One region of the Mesorhizobium sp. NPDC059054 genome, then DNA from elsewhere that is predicted to be linked to it. Evidence: predicted binding sites of a transcription regulator. Region 1 holds the regulator's gene; each other region holds the start of a gene.

The links. Region 1 encodes LexA, which represses DNA repair genes until DNA is damaged. Its sites were predicted from a motif close to TGTTCNNNNTGTGTTCNG; they were not measured.
Region 2: ACFWXH_RS10055 (ATP-dependent helicase) is a predicted target of LexA. The motif match lies at 973-990, and genes of this name have one in related genera.
Region 3: ACFWXH_RS16510 (DNA recombination protein RmuC) is a predicted target of LexA. The motif match lies at 1,076-1,093, and genes of this name have one in related genera.
Region 4: ssb (single-stranded DNA-binding protein) is a predicted target of LexA. The motif match lies at 1,220-1,237, and genes of this name have one in related genera.

The regions. Positions count from the first base shown of each region.
Region 1 covers NZ_JBHYHV010000002.1:1,149,907-1,152,105, forward strand. The annotation lists gene ACFWXH_RS13345 (ComEC/Rec2 family competence protein) at 1-581, shown strand, start outside; gene lexA (transcriptional repressor LexA) at 603-1,325, opposite strand; partial or broken gene ACFWXH_RS13355 (hypothetical protein) at 1,597-1,798, shown strand; gene ACFWXH_RS13360 (DUF1236 domain-containing protein) at 1,860-2,189, shown strand.
Region 2 covers NZ_JBHYHV010000002.1:484,339-486,537, forward strand. The annotation lists gene ACFWXH_RS10055 (ATP-dependent helicase) at 1-930, opposite strand, end outside; gene ACFWXH_RS10060 (glyoxalase superfamily protein) at 1,197-1,760, shown strand; gene ACFWXH_RS10065 (hypothetical protein) at 1,939-2,199, shown strand, end outside.
Region 3 covers NZ_JBHYHV010000003.1:643,282-645,480, forward strand. The annotation lists gene fmt (methionyl-tRNA formyltransferase) at 1-477, opposite strand, end outside; gene def (peptide deformylase) at 493-1,023, opposite strand; gene ACFWXH_RS16510 (DNA recombination protein RmuC) at 1,126-2,199, shown strand, end outside.
Region 4 covers NZ_JBHYHV010000002.1:891,318-893,516, reverse strand. The annotation lists gene ACFWXH_RS12020 (5'-methylthioadenosine/S-adenosylhomocysteine nucleosidase) at 1-521, opposite strand, end outside; gene ssb (single-stranded DNA-binding protein) at 590-1,120, opposite strand; gene ACFWXH_RS12010 (ArsR/SmtB family transcription factor) at 1,356-1,670, shown strand; gene ACFWXH_RS12005 (SRPBCC domain-containing protein) at 1,667-2,125, shown strand; gene ACFWXH_RS12000 (ATP-dependent Clp protease proteolytic subunit) at 2,145-2,199, shown strand, end outside.

The DNA.
Region 1 (2,199 bases):
TCGGCGACGATGAGGTCGCCGTCAGCCGAGCGCGGCCCAATGTTTTCACGCTGGACAATTGGCGTCGCGCACTCAATGTGGAGACGACGGTCTTGCCGGAGGATGTTTCGGCTGACGTTGAAATGACCGTTGAAAATGTGCTCGACATGCCTTTCGGCACACCCTTCCTATGTGCACGGCGCCTGTGTTTCGCGCGCCATCCGTCGGGTGCGGTCGTGGTGATGACTGCATATGCCGATGCAGCGAAATCGGCTTGTGGGGTCGCCTCACTCATTGTCATCGACGATGCCACCGCATCCGACCCCTGCAACGACCCGGCGATCTTGGTGGTTACCAAGAAGGATCTCGCCCGCACCGGCAGTGCGGCGGTACGATTTGATGTTTCTGCTGATAAACCGGCTAATATCCTGTTTGCGCTCGAGAGCACAAATCGACCCTGGCATGCACAGCGCATGTTCACCCGCGAGGCGAGGGGGCTGCCACCGCTTCCTAAAAAAGCGTTCAAATCCAAACGTCGGGATGATCAGCTTCACCCGGCTGCAGAACCTGCCACAATTCCTGATGTGCGGCCGGCTAAGTGACTGCGAAATTAGGCCGTTCACTCAATAGCGGCGGATCAACCCAACCAGCTTGCCTTGTACTTTGACCCGGTCCGGGCCGAAGATGCGGGTCTCATAGGCTGGATTGGCGGCCTCCAGCGCGATCGAGGCACCCTTGCGACGGAATCGCTTGAGTGTCGCTTCTTCCTCGTCGACGAGCGCCACGACGATTTCGCCAGGATTGGCCGTATTGGCATTGCGGATGATGACCGTGTCGCCGTCGAAAATACCGGCCTCGATCATGGAGTCGCCTTTGACTTCCAATGCATAGTGCTCCCCCCCCGCAATCATATCGGGCGGCACGGAGATCGAATGGGTGCGGTGCTGGATCGCGTCGATCGGTACGCCGGCGGCGATGCGGCCCATGACTGGGATGGAAACGGAAGCCGTGGCATCGTCGTCATTGCCTGGGGCCTGCAGGCGTTGCGGTTCCTTCGGTGCAGGCCGCCCCAGACTGCCCTGGATGACAGCGGGCGAAAATTTCCGAGCCGCATTGAGGCCGGGCGCGATCGAATCGGGAAGCCTCAACACTTCCAGTGCACGCGCCCGGTTTGGCAGCCGGCGAATAAAGCCGCGCTCTTCCAGAGCGGTTATGAGGCGGTGGATGCCGGACTTCGAGGCAAGATCCAGCGCTTCCTTCATCTCGTCGAAGGAAGGCGGAATTCCGCTTTCCTTCAGCCGTTCATGGATGAAGAGCAAAAGCTCATGTTGCTTGCGTGTCAGCATAGCCACCCTCCGTGGAACGGAACCAGAATCAGAAAAACAAATCCAGAACAAACACTATCTGTTCCATTTGTGTTCCGCAACCTTTTAAAGTTTAATGAATTTGTTGACGCTTTGTTCAGTGTAACGGCTGGTGCGGCTACCCGTCTGTTTCGAAAAGTCCTGCCGAGGGGTCAATTCTCACATTTCCGGAATGTGCCAAAGCTTGCGCCTCGTGAGGCGTGCGTCCCGACGTCACTCGTGTGGATCGCCGCATCGAAGCCTTCTTCAACGCCTCTGGAATACCCTTGCCAGGAGCACTGACGGCGAAACCGTCGTCAACGTCGAGGCAGGGCGCCGGCAATATCGATGAGTTCTTTTCCGATCCGGTGTTCGTGGAGAAATTCCGTAAGCTGGATGCCATCTCGAAAAGTGAGTTCCATACCTTTCCTTGTGGTTCGGCACAAAGTTGCCGCAACAAGACCTTAATTCATTAGGAACGGGGCCGTTGACGTCCGCATTCCTCCTTCGGGCAATCGTGCTTGAAAGGAGAGAACGATGAAACCGCTTCTTCCGATATATGCCGTTTGCGCAGTCCTCGCAGGCGCTGCTGCCAGCCACGCACAGGATACCGTGGTGGTCCCGGCACAACGGCCAGGTACAGTGGTGATCCAGCCGGAGCAGAAGACCGTCATCCGCGAGTATGTTCGTAAGAACCCCGTGGCTTCGATCAATGTGCTCGGGTTGGAGCTCAATCTGGGCTCGAGAGTACCGGAGACGGTAACCCTGCATGAAGTTCCCGATACACGATATCGTTACACCGTCATCGACAACAGGGCGGTTCTTGTGGATCCGGAAACCTATGAAATCGTTGAGGTCTTGAACTGATCCGATGGTT
Region 2 (2,199 bases), 670 kb from region 1:
GCCTCGCGACGGCTCGGTCGCCCAGTCGGGCCCGCGACCTTCGGTCGTGGGGACTGCGCTGGACTGTTTCGGCCGCTGTGCCAGCAGTCTCAGCCACATATATTGCGCGGTGTTGGTGTCCTGGTACTCGTCTACCAGTATGTATTTGAACTTGCGGTGGTATTCGGCCAGCACGTCATGGTGCTTGCGGAAGATGCGGATCGGGTGCAGCAGCAGATCGCCGAAGTCGCAGGCGTTCAGCGTGGTCAACCGGTCCTGATAGGCGCGGTACAGCTCACGACCCCGGCCATTGGCGAAGGCGCGTGCGTCACCCTCCGGGATTTCGTCGGGAGCGAGGCCCTTGTTCTTCCAACTGTCGACCATTTGCGCGAAGGTACGCGGCGCCCAGCGCTTGTCGTCCAGCCCCTCGGCCTGAATCAGCTGCTTGATGAGGCGGGTGACATCGTCGGTGTCGAGGATGGTGAAATCCGAGCGCAGCCCGGCGAGCTCGGCATGGCGGCGCAACAGCTTGACGCCGATGGAGTGGAACGTGCCCAGCCATGGCATGCCTTCGATCGCCTCGCCGACAAGGACGCCGATGCGATGCTTCATTTCGCGCGCGGCCTTGTTGGTGAAGGTGACGGCGAGGATCTGGCTCGGGAAGGCGCGGCCGGTGGCCAGGATGTGCGCGATGCGGGTGGTGAGCACGCGCGTCTTGCCGGTGCCGGCGCCGGCCAGGACCAGCACCGGGCCTTCGGTGGTTTCCACCGCCTGCCGCTGTTCGGGGTTGAGGCCCTTCAGGTACTCGGGCGGGTTGTTGTGACCCTGGCGCGCTGCCATGGCGCGGGCCGCGATGCCGGACGGAGCTGCCTGCGAAGAAGATGCGCGCGCGGCGTCGAAGCGCGGAGCGTCGTCCTCGTCAAAGAAGGGCATGTCGTGATCGCCGGCCATTTCGTTTCCGAATGTAGTGATTCGGGCGAGAAAGGCCAGCAATGTTCATACACTGTTCCAGGATTCGACGGCTTTGACCCGTGTTGACGGCTTGATGCGACATGGATAGCGTTCGGCGACGGCTCGACGCAGCCGGCAGTCCGCGCCTTGAAAAGGTATGGCGAATGCGTCGTCATGATTCAGTCTGGTCCTTGTCCCTGGGACGAAGGCACCGGCAATGCGGGCCCCGGTGAGGCTTTTCGTCCCGACGAGAAGGATCGCAGACCATGCGTACATTCCTGGACGCCAAGGCGATGGCAAAAGCCATGCGCGAGGCGCTTGCCGCCAAGAACGTCGACATTCCCCATTCCGAGGCGCTGGAGATCGTGGCCCGCCAGTTCGGCCTCGAGAGCTGGAACATCCTGTCCGCCCGGATCGAGCGCGGCGAGGGCGGGGCACTCGTTGGCAAGGTGGGCAGAGGCATTGCCTTCGAACAAGCCGTGCCGATCTTGCGCATCTTCGATGTCGCCAAGGCCCATGAGTTCTATCTGGGTTTCCTCGGATTCAGCGTCGATTGGGAGCACCGCTACGAGGACAACTCCCCGCTCTACACCCAGGTGTCGCGGGCCGGTCTCAGGTTGCATCTGTCCGAACATTCGGGCGACGCCAGCCCCGGCGGCAACATGGTCGTCTATATGAGCGGTGTCGAGGCGTTCCAACGCGAGCTGGCGGCGAAGAGATATCGTTATATGAACCCGGGACTGGAGAAGGAGGACGGCCGGCTGGAGGTCGAGGTGATCGACCCGTTCGGCAATCGCATCCGCTTCATGGAGATCGTCAAAGACGATTGATCCAGGCGTCTCGGCGCCCGGGAATAGAAGCGTTCATCGTCCGCTCCGCAATATTTTCGGCAAGCGTTTCCCGAAATCCACACTGGCGCCTTGTTATCGTCGCGGCGGGCGAGTTTAGTCTTTGCTCCTTTGGTGCGGTCGGTTAAATCTGTCCGCGCCAACCATTCAAGGCGAGGCCATGCAAGAACCGTTCGACTCCAAACCCCCGACCACGGTGGACGACAATTTCGACAAGGCAGCCATTGCCGTGATCGTGGTTTTCGGTGCGCTCATCATCGGCGGCTTGATGGCGGCCAATCTGGTCTATGGTCACCGCAACGGCTTCCTCTATGCGCTGGGCGCAGCGGGTACCGCCTGGATCGCCGGCCACATGATCCTGTTCGATCTGCCACGCGCCTATGCCGCCATGGTGGCGGCTTCTTTCCTGCTGGCGCTTCTG
Region 3 (2,199 bases), on a different contig from region 1:
ATCGATCGCCAGTTTTTCAACCAGCCCGACCGGGCCGGTGTCCAGCCCCTGTTCCATCTTCATGACCATCATGCCGGTTTCGGCATCGCCGGCCATGATGGCGCGCTGGATCGGTGCTGCACCACGCCACCGTGGCAAAAGCGAGGCGTGACCGTTGAGGCAACCGAAGCGCGGCGCGTCGAGGACCGGCTTCGGCAGCAACAGGCCATAGGCGACGACAACGGCGACATCGGCATTCAGAGCACGAAAGGCCGCCTGTTCCGCCTCATTTTTCAGGGAAGCCGGAATGTGCACGGCTATGCCGAGCCGCTCGGCCTCGCGCTGCACCGGCGACGGGGTGAGTTCCAAGCCGCGGCGGCCAGCGGCACGTGGTGGCTGCGTGTAGACGGCCACGATGTCATGCCCAGCCTCGGCCAGCGCACGCAGCGTCGCAACCGAGAAATCGGGCGTGCCCATGAAGACCACGCGAAGTGCCATGGATTTTGCCCCGGATCAGCCGGCTAGGCGGCTTGGCGCCTTGTCGCGAGCGAGTTTTTTGAACTTCTTGACCACCATGTCGCGCTTCAGCTTCGAGATGTGGTCGATGAACAGCACACCGTTGAGATGGTCGATCTCATGCTGCAGGCAGGTGGCCATCAATCCCTCGGCCTGCATCTCCTGCAGGCGACCATCGCGATCCAGATAACGGACCCGAACCGTGGCCGGCCGCTCGACCTCGGCATAATAGTCGGGGATCGACAGGCAGCCCTCTTCATAGACCGACCGCTCGGTACCGCTTTCCAGAACGTCAGGATTGATGAAGACATGGGGAGCAGGCGGCTCGTCTTCCTTGGCGAGGTCGATTACCAGCATGCGCAGCGGTTCGCCGACCTGGATTGCGGCCAGGCCGATGCCGGGAGCGTCGTACATCGTCTCCAGCATGTCATCGGCCAGCTTGAGCAGCGGCTCGTCGACGCGCTCGACCGGCTTGGAAACCTGACGCAGGACGGGATCGGGAAGAATGATGAGCGGCTTGATCGACATATCGCTCACCTAAGACCTTCCCGATAAAGCGTCAACCGCACTGCCGTCAGCATGTTCATGGTTTGATCTTTTCCAGCCACAAGAATCATCTATGCTAAGCTGATGAACGACCTCGGCTCCATCCTTTCCGAACCCATCGCCCGGCTCGGCGCGACGACCATCACGCTTGGCCAGGCGCTCGGCTTCGTCGTGTTTCTCGTCCTTGTCCTGTTCGTCGCGTTGATTGTCGCGCTCTGGCGTGCTGCCAAGGCACGCAGCATCGCCGCAGCCGAAGCGGCCGACCACGCACGCGACGCCGAAGCCCGCATGGCCGGCATTCTGCAAAGCCAGGCCGAAATGCAGGGACGCATGGGGGCACTGGCGGATGTGTTCGGTGCGCGCCAGGCAGAACTGACGCAGTCGATCGGCCAGCGGCTGGATGCCATGACCGGCCGCATCGGCCAGACCATGACCGAGCAGACCAAGTCAACGCACGAAAGCCTGGCCAAACTGCAGGAGCGGCTCGCGGTGATCGACACCGCGCAAGGCAACATCCAGTCGCTTGCCGGACAGGTCGTGCAATTGCAGGCGATCCTTTCCAACAAGCAGACGCGCGGCGCCTTCGGCCAGTCGCGCATGGAAGCAATCGTTGCCGACGGGCTGCCGCACGGCTCCTACGAATTCCAGGCCACGCTCACCAATGGCAATCGGCCGGATTGTCTGGTGAAAATGCCGAACAGCGCACCGTCACTGGTCGTCGACGCCAAATTTCCGCTCGAGGCATGGAACGCCATCCGCGCTGCCGAAAGCCCCGAACTGCAGAAGGTGGCCGCGCAGGCATTCCGGCGCGATATCGAGGTGCATATCCGCGACATCGCCGAAAAGTATCTGATCCAAGGCGAGACCCAGGACACCGCCTTCATGTTCGTGCCCTCGGAGTCGATCTTTGCCGAGATCCACGAAAATTTCGAGGCGCTGGTGCAACGCGCGCATCGCGCCCGGGTCGTCATCGTCTCGCCGTCACTGCTGATGCTGTCGATCCAGGTCATCCAGGCGATCCTGAAGGATGCGCGCATGCGCGAGCAGGCGCATCTGATCCAGGGTGAAGTCATCCGCTTGATGGAAGACGTTTCGCGTCTCGACGAGAGGGTGCGCAAATTGCAGACCCATTTCGGCCAGGCCTCGAAGGATATCGAC
Region 4 (2,199 bases), 260 kb from region 1:
TCGCCGCTGCCGCCCTTGCGCGTGACAGTCACCGAACGCGGCACGACCATCCCGTAACCGGCGAACTGATCCTTGGGAATAAAAGGCGGAATTTCGTAGCCGTCGCCAACCTTGCGCGCGAAGACCGCCTCGAGATATTCGCCCCACTGATCGGCAACGACGACATCGCCAATGCTGAGCGCGGGATCGACGCCACCGGCAATGCCGGAAAACACCACGGAAGTGACGACAAACCGGTCTAGCGCGGACTGAGTCGTCATCGATGCGTTGACCATGCTGACTCCACTCAGGAACAGCACGACATCCTTGCCGGCAAGCTTGCCTGTGATGAACTTGCGGCCATTGATCTCATGTTCGGCGCGGTCGGCAAGATCGGCCTGCAACGCTACCCATTCCGGTGGAAAGGCCGAGACAATCGCGACACGCGGTTTGTCGTCGAGCCGTTCCGCTGCCGGGACGGCAGCGGAAAACATGACGAGGAACAGCAGACCGAAAGCCATCACGCGTGCGATAGCGCTCATGCTTCAGGCTCCTTCGCCGGGATAGCACTTTTTAGAGGCATTGGCCGGGAGGACCCGGTTCTCAACGGTCAGAACGGGATTTCGTCATCCAGTTCGCGCGATCCGCCACCGCCGCCGCCACGATTGCCGTTTCCGCCGCCGGAACCGCCGCCCGAGCTGCGGCCACCACCGAAATCGCTAGGGCCGGATTGGCCGAAGCTGTCGCGGTTGCCACCGGAATAACCGACCTGGCCGCCTTCGCCCTGCCCGCGTGCATCGAGCATCTGCAACTCGCCACGGAACTTCTGCAGCACGACTTCGGTCGTGTAACGCTCCTGGCCACTCTGGTCCTGCCATTTGCGGGTCTGCAGTTGCCCCTCGACATAAACCTTCATGCCCTTCTTCAGATATTGCTCAGCCACCTTGGCGAGCTGGTCGTTGAAGATGACGACATTGTGCCACTCGGTCTTTTCCTTGCGCTCGCCCGAATTCTTGTCGCGCCAGGTTTCCGATGTAGCGATGCGGATGTTGACGACCGGATCGCCCGAGTTCAGCCGACGGGTTTCGGGATCCGCACCCAGATTGCCCACCAAAATGACCTTGTTGACGCTACCAGCCATCACACTTCTCCGCGCTCATCCGAAACCAGAATTCTCGCCGCACCATATAGGCTGAGGGACCTGCCCGCCTCCACGGACACGCCTTTCCCACAAGGTTTTTGTTCTATCTATGTTCTAGTTCTTAACGCGGTGCTTTGTCAAGGAATGGCGGCAAATGAACGGATACGGGCCTATTTCCAATCCTTGTGCGGAACGGCCCTTGCCAAATAGATAAGTATTCACTTATGCTTTTAACATGATCGAATCCGAAATCTTCAGGGCCCTGGCAGACCCCACCCGGCGCGCGCTGTTCGAGCGGCTTGCGGCCGGCGAGCTGACCGTCTCCGAACTGCGCGCCGGCACACCGGTTTCGCAACCGGCGGTCTCGCAACATCTTGCCGTGCTGCGTGGCGCCGGGCTGGTGAGCGAGCGCCGCGTTGGACGCAACGCCTTTTACCGCGCTGACCCGGAGGGGCTGTCGCCACTTCTCGGGTGGATCGAACGTTACCGCGCCTTCTGGCCTGACCGCATCGAAAGGCTGAAGACCGTGCTGAAGGAGATGGATCAATGACCCGCGAACCCCATGAAGACATCGTTGTCGAATGCGATCTGCCCGAGGCGCCGGAAAAGGTTTGGCGCGCGCTCACCGAGCCGGAAATCGTCGCGGCCTGGCTGATGCCGAACGACATCAAGGCCGAAACTGGGCATCGTTTTTCGCTCGGCACCGAAGGCGGTATCGATTGCACGGTGCTGGAAGCGGAGCCTGGCCGCCTGCTGCGCTATTCCTGGCATGAACGGGACACCGGATCCAAAGGGACAAGCGGCTTCGACAGCGTCGTCACCTTCGAACTGGCGCGTACTGCCAATGGCGGGACGCACCTGCGCGTCGTGCATGACAGCTTCATCGCAGCGACAACAGCCACCTGCAGCATTTCCGGTGCCAATTGCAGTGTCGCCATCAATGCCCCCAGGCCCAACAGGACCCTCACCTCAGCCAACGCGCCGCAATGGCGCATGGCCGCCTGAATCAGAAGGAACCGATACGATGTCCGGTGTTGCCAACCTTGTGCCCATGGTGATCGAGCAGTCGAGCCGCGGCG